Azospira inquinata: one gene and its partner. The main gene of each other region encodes a partner of the protein of the gene in region 2 in a complex. Links are inferred from orthologs where the notes say so. Each region holds a gene or a part of one and is shown on either strand. Other genes may lie near its edges.

What was found.
Region 1: the proteins of trxA (region 2) and trxB are in contact, whole or in part, in a crystal structure (PDB 1F6M), measured with the Escherichia coli proteins. The link is inferred for Azospira inquinata from one-to-one orthologs.

The regions. Positions count from the first base shown.
Region 1 is NZ_CP064782.1:2,367,592-2,379,883, reverse strand. The notes cover bases 5,431-8,324. They hold trxB (thioredoxin-disulfide reductase), read left to right. Parts: upstream 5,431-6,343; coding sequence 6,344-7,306; downstream 7,307-8,324. Other genes in these bases: Azoinq_RS14925 (Smr/MutS family protein), read left to right, coding at 7,308-8,324; Azoinq_RS10850 (Crp/Fnr family transcriptional regulator), read right to left, coding at 5,513-6,151. Outside these bases: Azoinq_RS10870 (hypothetical protein), read right to left, coding at 1-727; Azoinq_RS10865 (replication-associated recombination protein A), read right to left, coding at 1,015-2,358; outer membrane lipoprotein chaperone LolA, read right to left, coding at 2,421-3,080; Azoinq_RS10855 (DNA translocase FtsK), read right to left, coding at 3,083-5,389; more of Azoinq_RS14925, read left to right, coding at 8,325-8,384; Azoinq_RS10835 (P-II family nitrogen regulator), read right to left, coding at 8,761-9,099; Azoinq_RS10830 (NAD+ synthase), read right to left, coding at 9,133-10,755; ppa (inorganic diphosphatase), read right to left, coding at 10,837-11,370; Azoinq_RS10820 (energy transducer TonB), read left to right, coding at 11,540-12,232; Azoinq_RS10815 (MotA/TolQ/ExbB proton channel family protein), read left to right, coding at 12,233-12,292.
Region 2 is NZ_CP064782.1:2,559,948-2,562,840, reverse strand. It holds trxA (thioredoxin TrxA), read left to right. Parts: upstream 1-1,230; coding sequence 1,231-1,557; downstream 1,558-2,893. Other genes in the region: rho (transcription termination factor Rho), read left to right, coding at 1,829-2,893; fdxA (ferredoxin FdxA), read right to left, coding at 704-1,027; Azoinq_RS11760 (PD-(D/E)XK nuclease family protein), read right to left, coding at 1-529. UniProt on the Escherichia coli protein: Participates in various redox reactions through the reversible oxidation of its active center dithiol to a disulfide and catalyzes dithiol-disulfide exchange reactions.

The DNA of each region.
Region 1 (12,292 bases), 190 kb from region 2 along the record:
GAAGTTTATCATTTATTTCTCTTGTTGGAATTTTTATAGCAATATCCTCCAACGAACCAAGATGAAAAAACTTATCTCCTTCTGGCTCGAATGAGTTAAAGGCAAATCGATACTCACTCTGATGTTCATAGGTATGTCTCTTTCTAAAAACACTTTCAAGCTCCATGAAACTTCCATGAAAGGTATCTGGGTCGTAGTAGCCAATCAGCCCATTCCAGCAAACAAAGCTCTTCTCTTGCGCTGCTTGCTTAACCCTATTAATGAAGTCCTCAACCTGGTAGACAACAACTGCGAATTTACCCAGAGATAGGAGAACATCGCTTATGGTGATTTTTTCCTTGAGCATTCCATTTATTTTCTCAACGATAGCTATCCGTTCCTCTTCAGTCTCATATGATCCTTCAAATTCTGGAGCTTTTACTGCATACATACAGTAAAGATTGAGCCTATCGTAGCCTTTATTTTGGCTGATAACCGGTCCAGCCAGCTTTTCAATTGGCAAGGTTTTTTCAAAACCATCTTTGTCTTTAAAGGTGATAGCAAGCTTAACCTTATCTGCTTGATGCCAATCTGTTACAGCTTCAAACCTATCACCTCGCCCATCTTCCTCATCACTTCGCTTAAACTCGCCGAGGGTTCTGCAATACAACTCACCCTTCTGGACGAACGCATCCGCATACTCTTCTTTGTCAAATATTTTTATCAGCAAATAAATTCTCTCTGCCATTTATTTTTCCAGCCCCCTAGAAATATCAATCCAATCAATTCAAATAAGGGAAATTATTTTATATAAAATACTATTTTTTACCCTTCAAACCAACCTTTATTTTCACAAAAAATATCGGATGGCACGTATTCCGCCCACCAATCAATAATTCAACTTACCCAACTGCCCATATCTTCTTTATATAGAAGTTTTATACACGAAAAGAATTTTAGATATTATCAACACAATATTTTTATTATTTTAAAAAATTTTTTACGAGTTCCCAGAAAAAAGCACCCTAAGGCGCTTCATTTCTTACCCGCCTCTTCATCCCACTTCTTCAACTGCTCCAGCTTTTCCCCAATCTTAATCTCCAATCCCCGCGGAGTTGGCTGATACCACCCGGGTTCTCCGATGCCCTCGGGGAAATAGGTTTCCCCCGCCGCATAGGCGTTGGGTTCGTCGTGGGCGTAGCGGTAGTCGTGGCCGTAGCCCAGTTCTTTCATGAGCTTGGTGGGGGCGTTGCGCAGGTGGACCGGGACTTCCCGGCTTTTGTCCTGTTTTACGAAGGCCCGGGCCTGGTTGTAGGCCATGTAGCCGGCGTTGCTTTTGGCGGCCACGGCCAGGTAGATGACCGCCTGGCCCAGGGCCAGCTCCCCTTCCGGGCTGCCCAGGCGTTCGTAGGTCAGAGCCGCGTCATTGGCGATCTGCATGGCCCGGGGGTCGGCCAGACCGATGTCTTCCCAAGCCATACGCACAATGCGCCGGGCCAGATAGCGGGGATCGGCGCCCCCGTCCAGCATGCGGGTGAGCCAGTAGAGGGCGGCGTCCGGGTGGGAGCCCCGGACGGATTTGTGCAGGGCGGAAATCTGGTCGTAGAAGTTGTCCCCGCCCTTGTCGAAGCGGCGGGAATTCAAGGTCAGGGCGTTCTGGATGAAATCGGCGTCGATCTTTTCCACCCCCGCCGCCCCGGCGGCCGTGCGGCACTGCTCCAGGAGGTTGAGGAAGCGCCGGGCGTCCCCGTCCGCGTAGCCGATGATGGTATCCACGGCCAGATCGTCGAAGCTCAGGCCGCCCAGGGCCTTTTCCTGGGCCCGTTGCAGCAGGCGCTTTAGCTCGGCGTCGGTGAGGGACTTGAGCACATAGACCTGGGCCCGGGAAAGGAGGGCGGAATTGACCTCGAAGGAGGGGTTCTCCGTGGTAGCGCCGATGAAGGTGACCAGCCCGCTTTCCGCGTAGGGCAGCAGGGCGTCCTGCTGGGATTTGTTGAAGCGGTGAATTTCATCCACGAACAGGATGGTGTGCCGCCCCTGGGCCTGGTTCAGTTCCGCTTTTTCCATGGCGGCCCGGATGTCCTTGACCCCGGCAAACACGGCGGACAGGGCGATAAAGGCGCAGTCGAAGGCGCTAGCGGTAATCCGGGCCAGGGTGGTTTTGCCCACCCCGGGAGGGCCCCAGAAAATCATGGAATGGGGGGTGCCGGACTCAAAAGCCAGGCGCAGGGGTTTGCCCGGGCCGAGCAGGTGGGTCTGGCCGATGACCTCGTCCAGGGTAGCGGGGCGCAGCAGTTCGGCCAGGGGGGCAAAGGGGGCGGGCTTCTCCCCGGCGGGGGAAAAGCCCTGGGGATCGCTATCAGAAAAAAGGTCGCTCACGGGACAATCACAGGAAAATCAGGAAGGGAGCGGCCCTACCGGCAGGGCCGGGGGTGGGGAAGCTATTCCCCCACCACATCCGCCCCGGCGGGGACGCTGAAATGGAACAGGGAGGCGGGCAGGGAGGGATTCCGCTCCAGCCGCTGGAAGACCAGATGGGTGGTCTGGCCGAAGCTGTCCAGCAGGTCCATGGCTTTCAGACTGTCCCCCTGGAAGCCCAGGCGCACCTTTTCAAAGCCGGAATCGGCACTCTTGGGGGTGGCATCCACCCATTCCAGGCCGTCCCGGCTGCCCCCGTCGCTTAAGACGAAATTCTTTTCCAGGGCGTTATCCCCGGCCAGCAAGGCTGCCGGAGTGGCGCCCAGGGCCTTGCCCATGCGCTTCACCGTGACCTGCTTCAGGTCCGGATCGTAAATCCACACCTTGCTGCCGTCCCCCACCATCAACTGGGCGTAGGGCTTTTCAATCTGCCAGCGAAAGCGGCCGGGCCGGGCGAACATCATGACCCCGGAAGAGGCCTGGGGCCGGTGGCCGCTCTTGCCCATGACGGTCTGGGAAAAGTCGGCCCGCAGGCTGCGGGAGCTTTCCAGAAAGTGTTTCAGGGTGTCCACGTTGCCCGCCTGGGCGGAGCCCCAGGCCAGCAGGCCGCTCCACACCAGGGCCCGGCCCAGGAGGCGCCAGGGGCGGTTTGTCAGGGAAGGGGCCGGTATTGCTGCTGCCATGATTATTCCTCGCTCTTTCTCGCCAGCACTTCCCGCCCGCCCCGGCCGTCCATGGGGGAGACCAGTCCGGCCTTTTCCATGGCCTCGATGAGGCGGGAAGCCCGGTTGTAACCAATGCGCAAATTGCGCTGAACCAGGGAAATGGAGGCCCGCCGGGTTTGCAGGACGATTTCCACCGCCTGGTCGTACATGGGATCCTTTTCCCCGTCCCCATCTTCGCCCCCTTCCCCGTCGCCCCCCTCTTCGTCACCGCTGCCGGTGAGGACGTTTTCTTCGTATTCCGGGGCGCCGGTGGTTTTCAGGTAATCCACCACCTTGTGCACTTCGTCATCCGCCACAAAGGCCCCATGGACCCGGGTGGGATAGCCGGTGCCCGGAGCCAGATAGAGCATGTCCCCCTGGCCCAGGAGGGCTTCCGCCCCCATCTGATCCAGGATGGTACGGGAGTCGATTTTGCTGGAGACCTGGAAGGCGATCCGGGTGGGAATGTTGGCCTTGATCAGGCCGGTAATCACATCCACGCTGGGGCGCTGGGTGGCCAGCACCAGATGGATGCCGGAGGCCCGGGCCTTCTGGGCCAGACGGGCGATGAGTTCTTCCACCTTTTTGCCCACCACCATCATCATGTCCGCCAGTTCGTCGATGATGACCACGATGAAGGGCAGAGGCGCCAGGGGTTCGGGGGATTCCGGAGTGATGGAGAAGGGGTTGGGAATCTTCTGCCCGGCCTTTTCCGCCTCCCGCAGCTTGGCGTTGTAGCCCGCCAGATTGCGGACTCCCAGGGCGCTCATGAGCTTGTAGCGCTTATCCATTTCCCCCACACACCAGGACAGGGCGTTGGCCGCCTGGCGCATGTCCGTCACCACGGGGGCCAGCAGGTGGGGAATGCCCTCGTAGATGGACAGTTCCAGCATCTTGGGGTCCACCAGAATGAGGCGCACATCCTTGGGCTCCGCCTTGTAGAGCAGGGACAGGATCATGGCGTTGATACCCACGGACTTGCCCGAACCGGTGGTACCCGCCACCAGCAGGTGGGGCATTTTGGCCAGATCCGCCACCACGGGCAGACCGCCGATGTCCTTGCCCAGGGTCACGGTCAGAGGGGACGCGGTATCGTGATAGACCTTGCTGGAGAGAATTTCCGAGAGGCGCACGGTCTGGCGCTTGGGATTGGGCAGTTCCAGGGCCATGCAAGACTTGCCCGGCACGGTTTCCACCACCCGGATCGAAACCATGGCCAGGGCCCGGGCCAGATCCCGGGAGAGATTGACGATCTGGGAGCCCTTGACCCCGGTGGCCGGTTCGATTTCGTAACGGGTCACCACCGGGCCCGGATAGGCGGCCAGCACCTTCACCTGAACGCCAAAATCCGCCAACTTGCGTTCGATGAGGCGGGAGGTGAATTCCAGGGTTTCGGCAGCGGGCACCTCCGGATGGGCCGGAGGCGGGTCCAGCAGGTACAGGGGGGGCAACTGGCCCCCTTCCACCGCCTCGGGGAACAAGGGGGTTTGGCGTTCCCGCTCGATGCGCTTTTCCGCCTTGGGGGACACGGGGATTTCCGGCTCCACCCGTTCAATGCGCACCGGCTCCTGTTCCGCCACCCGGGTCTTTTCCACCTGCACCACCGCTTCCCGCTCCCGGGCCACTTCCCGTCCGATACGCTGATCCTGCCAGCGTTCTACCTGGTTGCGCCCGAGGAAGAAGACGGTTTCCAGCCAGCCCCCCAGGCGCTCGAAAAAGCCCAGCCAGGACATGCCGGAAAAGAGGCTCCAGCCCAGGAGCACCAGGGCCAGCAAAAACAGGGTGGCCCCCGTGTAACCCAGGTAGCGGATAGCGGCGCCGCTCAGTTCCAAGCCCAGCATACCGCCGGGAGAAAGGGGCAAAGGGGTACGCAGGGTATAGAAACGCAGGGCTTCCAGGCCCGAACTGGCCAGGAGCAGTACCAGAAAACCGCCCCCGGCAATGTAGAGGGGCCGGTTATCGGCGGTGCGCAGGCCGTCCAGGCGGCGATAGCCCCACCACACCAGGGCCAGGAGCAGGCCGATCCACCACCAGGCGGAGAGGCCGAAAACGTAGAGGAGCAAATCCGCCAGCCAGGCGCCGAAGCGGCCCACCGGGTTATGGAGGGCCCCGGTCTGGGCGGAATGGGACCAGCCCGGATCGCCCCGGTCATACCCCCACAGGGCCATGGCCAGGAACAGGGCCACGGCCACCAGCCCTAGCCAGCGGGACTCTTGGAGTATCAGGGCGATTTTTTCCGGCAGGGGACTGGGAGAACGGTCACGGCCGGAACGGGGAGAATTGGGCATCAAAGGGGGTCAGAAAATTCGGATCGCGGCAAAGTGCTTGGAGAATTATAACGTTCCCGAATCGCTCCGGTCTTGTAAGCATTTGTGCCCGCCGGAGGCCCGGGCCGCCCGGGCAGGCGCCCTTCAAGGCGCGTGGAGGATGATGCGGCTGCCTTCCGTCTGGATATAGCCGTTGGCTTCCAGGTCTTTCATCACCCGGCTCACCATTTCCCGGGAGGCGCCGATCATTTTGGCGATGTCCTGCTTGGTCAGTTTGCGGGCCACCACCCGCTGGCCGTCTTCCTGGACCGTGGAAAATTCCAGGAGCAGCTTGGCCACCCGGCCAAACACATCCATCAGGGCCAGGCTTTCGATTTTCTGATCCGCCTCCCGCAGGCGCTGCACCAGGCTGCGCATGAGGTAGAGGGAAACCTCGAAATTGTCTGCCAGACAGCGTTTGAAGTCGTTACGGGCCAGGATCAGCAGTTCGCAGGGTTCAATGGCCAGCACATTGGCGGAGCGGGGGCTGCCGTCGATGAGGCCCATTTCCCCGAAAAATTCCCCCGGACCGAGAATGGCCAGGATCACTTCCCGGCCTTCCTCGTCGCTGTTCAGCACCTTCATGCTGCCGCTGATGAGCACATAAAGGGAATCGGTGGCGTCCCCGGAGCGCACCACCAGGGTTCCCCGGGGCACCTTCCGGTAGGCGGCAACCCGCACCAGCTGCTCCAGATACGCCGAGGGAACCTGCTTGAACATGGGGAGATTTTGTAACGTCGCCACGCTCAAGCCCTTTGCTGCCTGCATTGTTTAACCTTTACCCATTTGGAAAGAATTGATCCCGGAGGCCCATTATTGCGTAAGCGCCAACTTTTTCACACCCCCGGGGGAACAATCGGGGCAATTTTGATTCGATATAATGGATAGCCAACCCCGATCCATTGACCTCATTATTCTTTCTAGAAAGCATCTGCCATGTCCCAAACCACCCGTCACAGCCGTCTCATTGTTCTCGGCTCCGGCCCCGCCGGTTACACCGCCGCGGTTTACGCCGCCCGGGCCAACTTGAAGCCCCTGCTGATCACCGGTCTGGCCCAGGGCGGCCAGCTCATGACCACCACCGAAGTGGACAACTGGCCCGCCGATCCGGACGGGGTCCAGGGCCCGGAACTGATGGCCCGCTTCCAGAAGCATGCGGAGCGTTTCGAGACGGAAATCCTCTTCGACCACATCCACACCGCCAAACTGCAAGAAAAGCCTCTGCGCCTCATCGGCGACGCCGGGGAATACACCTGTGACGCCCTGATTATCGCCACCGGCGCCTCCGCCCAGTACCTGGGCCTGCCCTCCGAAGAAAAATTCCAGGGCAAGGGGGTTTCCGCCTGCGCCACCTGCGACGGTTTCTTCTACCGCAACCAGGCCGTGGCCGTGGTGGGGGGCGGCAATACGGCGGTGGAAGAGGCCCTCTATCTGGCCAACATCGCCAGCCACGTCACCGTGATTCACCGCCGGGAAAAGTTCAAGGCGGAAAAGATCATGCAGGACAAGCTCTTCAAAAAGGCGGAAGAAGGCAAGGTCACCGTTCTCTGGAATTCCACCCTGGACGAAGTGCTGGGGGACGATTCCGGGGTCACCGGTCTGCGTGTCAAGAATGTGGCAGACGGCAGCACCCAGGACGTGCCCGTAATGGGCGTTTTCATCGCCATTGGCCACAAGCCCAATACGGATATTTTTGAAGGCCAGCTGGAAATGGAAGGGGGCTACATCGCCACCCGCATGGGGCGCAACGGCAACGCCACCGCCACCTCCATTCCCGGGGTTTTCGCCGCCGGGGACGTGCAGGACCACATCTACCGTCAGGCCTGCACCTCCGCCGGCACCGGCTGCATGGCCGCCCTGGACGCGGAACGTTATCTGGACAGCCTGGGACAAGCCTGACATGTCACGTAACCGGCGCCCCGGGGAGGCCAATCCCTTTCAGCGCCTCACCGAACTGCAACTGACCCCGGCCCCCGCCGGGGCCCAACCGGACCGGACTCCCACCCCAGCCCCGGCACCCTGCTCCCAGAAGCCCACCGCCGCGCCCCATTCCGAGCAGGCGGCATCCCCCGCTGGGACGGAGGATGAACAGGCCCTCTTCCGGCAGGCCATGGGGGATTTGCGCCCCATGAGCCACAACCAGGCGGAGCTGGCCCGGCCCAAGCCCCGTCCGGTGGTGCGTCCGAAGCTCAAGGAAAAGGCCGGGCCTTCGGCGGCCGCCCTGTCCCCCGCCTGGCTGCGCCAGTCCCTGGGGGAAAAGGACCTGTTCCGCCGCGCCATGGCGGACGCCACGCCCCTACCGGAAAGCGATCGAGCAGAAGTGGGCCGGGCGCCCCGCCGTCCCCGGCGGGTGGTGGAAACCAGCAGGCAGGAAGGTCCGGAAGATTCGGGCACCACCTTCCTGTCCCTCCAGGAAACCGACCCCCACTGGCTGTTTCTCCAGGCCGTAGGCACCATCACGCCCCTGGCAAACAACAACCGGGCCGAGGTGCCCCGCCCCCGTCCGGTCCCCAAGCCCCGGCCCCGCCCTAAGGCGGAAACCCAGGCCCCGGGCGAGGCTGCCCCGGCGGCACCGGAACGACGTACCGGCCTTTCCGACCATGCGCTGGCCAGTTTGCAGGAACGGGACGACGGCAGTTTCCTCCGCCCCGGGCTGGGGAGCCGCACCCTGGCCGACCTGCGCAAGGGACGCTGGGGCATTCAAGGGGAACTGGATCTGCACGGCTATAACCGGGACGAGGCCCGGGAGGTGCTGGCCCGCTTTCTCGCCTCCAGCCTGCGCCAGGGCCGCCGAGGCCTGCGCATCATCCACGGCAAGGGATTGGGCTCCCCCGGTGGGGATGGGGTGCTGAAACACCTTTCCCGGGCCTGGCTGGCCCAGCGGGAAGAAATCCTGGCCTTTTGCCCGGCCCCGGAACGGGACGGAGGGGACGGAGCCCTGCTGGTACTGCTCCAGAGCACCAGCAAAACGAGCTGATCCCGGTCCGGCGGTCAGCCCTTGGCATCCGGCAGCGGGGCGGGTTTTCCTGCCCCGACTGCTTGGCTGCTGATGTTCGGAGCCTGGCTAAGGCTTCCCCGGTCCATTTCCCCCCCTTTCCAGGGCTCCCTTCCCGGTATCCCTGCGTTTCCCTCTTTTATGGGTAGGACGCAGGGTTCCGCCTTTTTCTAGCCCTGGGTAGAACACCTAGGCGAGGCATCGCCAGCCTCATCTCAACGTATTCCCCCGCCAATCATCGGGGGAAGCTCCCCTCCGGAAGCAATCCGGCCCCCCATAAAATCGGCCCCGGGGCAGATGCTTGATCCGCGCCGAGGCCGACAGGTCACTTCCCCTGGGGGACGCCACCCGGGAGGGCTTAAACCGCCGCTTCGTCCGTTTCCCCGGTGCGGATGCGCACCGCATGTTCCACGGGGAAAACGAAAATTTTGCCGTCGCCGATCTTGCCGGTGCGGGCGGCTTTGATGATGGCATCAATGGCCCCATCCACCACCCCGTCGGAAACGATCACTTCCAGCTTCACCTTGGGCAGAAAATCCACCACATATTCGGCGCCCCGATAGAGCTCCGTGTGGCCCTTTTGCCGGCCAAAGCCCTTCACTTCCGTCACCGTCAGACCGGTGACCCCCACTTCGGACAGGGCTTCCCGCACTTCATCCAGCTTGAAAGGCTTAATGACCGCTTCGATCTTTTTCATGGACTCTCCTCTTATGCATGCATGGGTTAATGCTTACCACTCGTCAGGATACCGGTTGGTGATCGGGTAACGCCAGTCCTTCCCGAATCCCCGATGGGTCACCCGGATGCCGACCGGTGCCTGACGACGTTTGTATTCGCTGATTTTAAGGAGTCGCACCACCCGGCGCACGTCCGCTTCCGTGTAGCCCATGGCGATGATTTCCCGGGGCGACCGATCCTCTTCCATATAGGCGGCCATGATGGCGTCCAGCACCTCGTAGGGTGGCAGGGAATCCTGGTCGGTCTGGTCCGGCCGCAGTTCGGCGGAAGGGGGCCGGGTAATGATGCGCTCAGGAATAATCTCCCGCTCCCGGTTGATCCAGCGGGAAAGGCGATAGACAAAGGTCTTGGCGATATCCTTGATGACCGCAAAGCCCCCCGCCATATCCCCATACAGGGTGCAGTAGCCCACCCCCATTTCCGACTTGTTGCCCGTGGTGAGTACCAGGGCGCCGGAGCGATTGGAAATGGCCATGAGGATCAGGCCCCGAATCCGGGCCTGGAGATTTTCTTCCGTGGTATCTGCCCCCCGGACCGGGGTGGCCAGTTCCGCCGCCAGCATGTCCGTGAAGGTGGTCATGGCTGGGGCGATGGGGATTTCCTCGTAACGGACCCCCAGGTTACGGATCAGCTGACGGGAATCGTCCAGGCTCATGTCCGCCGTATAGGGGGAAGGCATCATCACCGCCCGCACCCGCTCCGCCCCCAGGGCTTCTACGGCCAGCACCAGGGTAAGGGCCGAGTCGATACCGCCGGAGAGGCCAATCACCGCCCCCGGAAAGCCGTTTTTACCAATGTAATCCCGAATCCCCAACACCAGGGCCTGATACACCTGGGCTTCCAAGGACAGGGCAGGAGCTACCTCGGCGGGCTGCACATCCCCGGCTCCATAGCGCACCAGGGCCAGGGCGGGCGCAAACTGGGGCAGACGGACACGCAGCTCACCCCCGGCGCCGATGGCGAAGGAGCCCCCGTCAAAGACCAGTTCATCCTGGCCCCCCACCAGATTGACGTAAATCATGGGCAAGCCGGTGGCGGCGTGGCGATCCCGCAACACCCGCAGCCGGTCTTCCCCTTTGTTCATGTGATAGGGCGAGGCGTTGAGCACCAGGAGCAGTTCCGCCCCGGCTTCCTTGGCCCCTTCCACCGCGCCGACCCGCCACACATCCTCACAGATGTTGAGGCCGACCCGTACCCCCTTCACGGAAAAGACGCAGGGGGACTGGCCGCCGTCGAAATAGCGCTCTTCGTCGAAGACCTCGCTATTGGGCAGAAAACGCTTGCAATAGGTGGCCACCACCCGGCCTTCGGCCAGATAGGAGGCGGCGTTGTAATGGCGGCCATCAATTTCCGCCGGATGTCCCACCACCAGGCCAATCTCCGGCACTTCCCGAGCCAGGGCTTCCAGCTCCTGGGCGCAGGCCCGGTAAAAATCCGGGCGCAGCAACAAATCCTCCGGCGGATAGCCGCACAGAGCCAATTCGGGGGTCAGCACCAGGTCGGCCCCGGCCCGGGCGGCCTCCCGGGCCACCCCAGCAATCAGGCCCCGGTTGCCGGGCAAATCTCCCACCACGGCGTTGATCTGGGCAATGGCGATGGTAAGACTGGAATCCATGGTCACAAAATCAATGGTTACAAATGAAAAGACCGGTCCCCCCGCCAGGGAAGGTCCGGTCCCGAATGGAGCGCCAGGGGCTTAGCTCTGGGCCACGTAGCGGGATACCCCCGCCTGAATTTCCTGCTTGGCATCTTCCAGATTGCCCCAGCCGGTCACCTTCACCCATTTGTTGGGTTCCAGGTCCTTATAGTGCTCAAAGAAGTGCTGAATCATCTTGGGCAGCAGGTCGGGCAGGTCATCCACGGTCTGCACCTTGTCGTAAATCGGGGTCAGCTTGCCGACCGGCACGGCGATCAGCTTGGCGTCCATCCCTGCTTCGTCTTCCATGTTCAGAATACCCAGGGGACGGCAACGCACCACCACACCGGGCATCAGGGGATAGGGAGTGACCACCAGCACATCCACCGGATCCCCGTCGTCGGACAGGGTTTTGGGGATAAAGCCGTAGTTACAGGGGTAATGCATGGGGGTGGACATGAACCGATCCACCACCACCGCGCCGGAATCTTTGTCCAGCTCATATTTGATGCCGGGGGCCCGGGCCGGGATTTCAATAACCACGTTGAAATCGTTGGGGACATCCTTGCCAATGGGCAAATTGTCGATATTCATGGGGGTTGTCTCCTCGTTGAACAAGGGGCTGATTATACGTCAGTCCCGCCCAAATCCCGGGAATATTCAGGGCAAAAACACCGACCTTCCAGAAGCCCCCCGGCGCGGAAGACTTGACAATGACCGACGCAAACACGAGAATGAGATCAATTCTTATTACCAAGCTTCCATGGTCTCCACCCTCTCCCTTCCGGTTTCTGCCGCCGGGCTCCACTCCCGCCCCTTCCTGGCCAGCCCCTGGCCCTGGGCGGGGCTGGCGGTGCTGTTCCACGGCGGCGCCCTGGCCCTGCTGTTGCAACACCGGAGCCCAGCGCCGGTGACCCCGGCGGCACCGGTTTTCAGTGTCAGTCTATTGGCGCCTCCGGCGCCGGAAAACCGACCGGCAACAGCTCGTCAGGCATCCCAGCCCCAACCGGTGCGCCACCAGACACCCCGGCCTACCCCCAAGGTACCAATCAAGAGCGACAAACCGGCGCCCCAGCCCCTGTCCGCCGTCCCCACGGCCAGCAGCGCGCCCAGCCATAGCGAAGCGGTTGCCCCGGCTGGCGCCAAGGAACCCGCCCATAGTGCGGAGCCGGTGACAGAAGCCCGCTTTGACGCGGGCTATCTGCAAAACCCCGCCCCCACCTATCCCCCTTTGTCCAAGCGCATGGGGGAGCAGGGCAAGGTGTTACTGCGGGCCCACGTGCTTCCTAACGGCACGGCGGACGGAGTGGAAATTAAACGCTCATCCGGCAGCCCTCGCCTGGACAACGCTGCCCTGGAAGCGGTGCGCAAATGGCGCTTTGTTCCGGCGAAACAAGGGGGACAGGCCATTGGGGCCTGGGTCCAGATTCCCATCAATTTCAGTTTGGAGAACTAAATGCACAGCGCTTTCGATCTCAACCATTTTTGGACCCAGGGGGATGGGGTTTCCCACGCC
Region 2 (2,893 bases):
CCCCTTCGTCCTCCGGCAAGGTCACCCCGTGGGTGGTGAGCTCGTCGAAGAGTCCGGCCATTTCCTCGCTGATGCCCCACAGGCTGCCCGCCTCGAACCAGCCCCGTTCCGCCAGGGCGTCCCGAAGCAGCACCAGCCGCTCGGCGGGGGGCAGGGGGGCGGGGGTAAGGGCCACCCCGGCGGCCCAGCGGGCCAGGGTGTCGCAAGGGGGCAGGAGCAGGGGTACCCCCGTCGGGGCCCTAAGGCCCCAGGTGCGCCCCAGTTCCCGCCGTAACTGGGAGGCCAGGGGCAGGCCGGGCACCACTAAGCGCAGCCGGGAAAGATCCGGTCCGCCGCCGATAAAATCCAGCACCGCCCGGGAGACGGCAGCGAGAAAATCTTCCCCCCCGTCCAGGGCCATTTCCTCCACCCCGGCGGTGGGGGCGGTCACCCCGGTGCCTCCGGCGGCCGGAGCCTCCCCGTCCTCCAGGGGCAGGGAAGCAGCAAACAGGTCGCCGGTCAGGGAGGGGGTATCAGGGGAGCGGGCCATGGGCGGGAGAATGCCTGTGACAAGAAGGAATGGGAGTTTTAGGAACGGGGCCCGGCCCCCGAAAAAATGCCCGGGCCAATGCCTCCAGCGCCGAGGTCGGGTGAAGCCCAATGGTAAATCAGGCGCCCCCAGCTGTGGGCAAGGGCCGCAAAAACAAAGGCATCAGCGCGTTACTCAGCGCTCCAGCAAGGGCCCCTTGTCCGGCTTGCCGTTCCATTCGTCCGCATCCTCCGGGGCGGCGTGGCGCGCCAGGATGGGGGGCCAGGACTGGGCCAGTTCCTGGTTCAGGGCAATATAGGGACGCTGGGCCAGGGGCACGTCATCCTCCCGGAAAATGGCTTCCGCCGGACATTCGGGTACACACACGCCGCAGTCGATGCATTCGTCCGGGTCGATGGCCAGAAAATTGGGCCCCTCCCGGAAGCAATCCACGGGACAGACGTCCACGCAGTCGGTGTATTTACAGCGGATGCAATTTTCGGTCACCACATAGGTCATGGCCTATCCTCCGGAATAATTGGAGAAACCCCAGGTTTCCCCTCTGGCAACAGGGCGCGGGGAGAAGTTCAGCCAACTTCCCAACCCGGATGATTTTCGCTAGCATAGCCCGGTATCAAATCCGAGGCAGACCGACAGGCCGTCGGCCTCCGGCATAATTTTCCATATTTCCCAAAGCGTTACACCAGAAGGGACTTTTTTTCATGAGCGAACACATCCATTACGTCACCGACGACGCCTTCGATGCCGAAGTGCTGCAGTCTTCCGAACCGGTCCTGGTGGACTATTGGGCTGAATGGTGCGGTCCCTGCAAAATGATCGCCCCGATCCTGGACGAAGTGGCTGGCGAATACGCCGGCAAGCTGAAAGTGGCCAAGCTGAACATCGACGAAAACCAAAAGACGCCGGCCAAATACGGCATCCGTGGTATTCCCACCCTGATGCTGTTCAAGGGCGGCAACGTGGAAGCCACCAAGGTGGGCGCCCTGTCCAAATCCCAGTTGACCGCTTTTATTGACAGCAACCTGTAAAGCCTTTAGTCTCCGCGCCTGAAAGCCTTGCGCCCTCTGTAGGGGCGCCTGATCCCAAAAAGATCCGCCCTCCTCCCCGGAAACCAATAACAACTTCCCGGCAAGACTTTCAGGCCGTTCCCCCGCTTCCTGCCCGGGAACCCTCTCTTCCGATTCTCTGATTCCTGTGTAGTCCGCCGCGACGTCGGCCCTAACGCCATACCCATATCCCATCCACCGCGGAAGTCTCCGCGCCTTTTGCTGAAAAGCTCCCCATTACGCTCGTAGCGCCATGCATCTATCCGAACTGAAGACCCTCCATGTCAGCCAACTGCTGGAGATGGCTGTCACCAATGAAATCGAGGGTGCCAACCGCCTGCGCAAGCAGGAACTGATTTTTGCCCTGCTGAAAAAGCACGCCAAACGCGGCGAGAGCATTTTCGGCGACGGCGTCCTGGAAGTCCTGCCCGACGGTTTCGGCTTTCTCCGCTCCCCGGACACTTCCTATCTGGCCAGTACGGATGACATTTATGTCTCCCCCTCCCAGATCCGTCGCTTCAATCTGCACACCGGGGACACCATCGAAGGGGAAATCCGTACCCCCAAGGACGGAGAACGGTACTTCGCCCTGGTAAAAGTGGATCGGATCAACTACGAGCCGCCGGAAGCCTGCAAGAGCAAGATTCTCTTTGAAAACCTCACCCCCCTCCATCCCACGGAACACCTGAAGCTGGAACGGGACATTCGGGCTGAGGAAAACACCACTTCCCGCATCGTGGACATGATTTCCCCCATCGGCAAAGGCCAACGCGGCCTGCTGGTGGCGCCCCCCAAGTCCGGGAAGACGGTGATGCTGCAACACATCGCCCACGCCATTACGGCCAATCATCCGGATGTCCATCTCATCGTCCTGCTCATCGACGAACGTCCGGAAGAAGTGACGGAAATGCAGCGCACGGTGCGGGGCGAAGTGGTGGCCTCCACCTTCGACGAACCGGCTACCCGCCACGTGGTGGTAGCGGAAATGGTCATTGAAAAGGCCAAGCGCCTAGTGGAACACAAAAAGGATGTGGTCATCCTGCTGGACTCCATCACCCGTCTGGCCCGGGCCTACAACACGGTGCAGCCCGCCTCCGGCAAGGTGCTCACCGGGGGCATGGACGCCAACGCCCTGCAAAAGCCCAAGCGCTTCTTCGGCGCCGCCCGGAACATTGAGGAAGGCGGCTCCCTCACCATTATTGCCACCGCCCTGGTCGAAACCGGCTCCCGCATGGACGACGTGATCTACGAAGAATTCAAGGGCACGGGCAACATGGAAATCCACCTGGACCGGCGTATGGCGGAAAAACGCATCTAC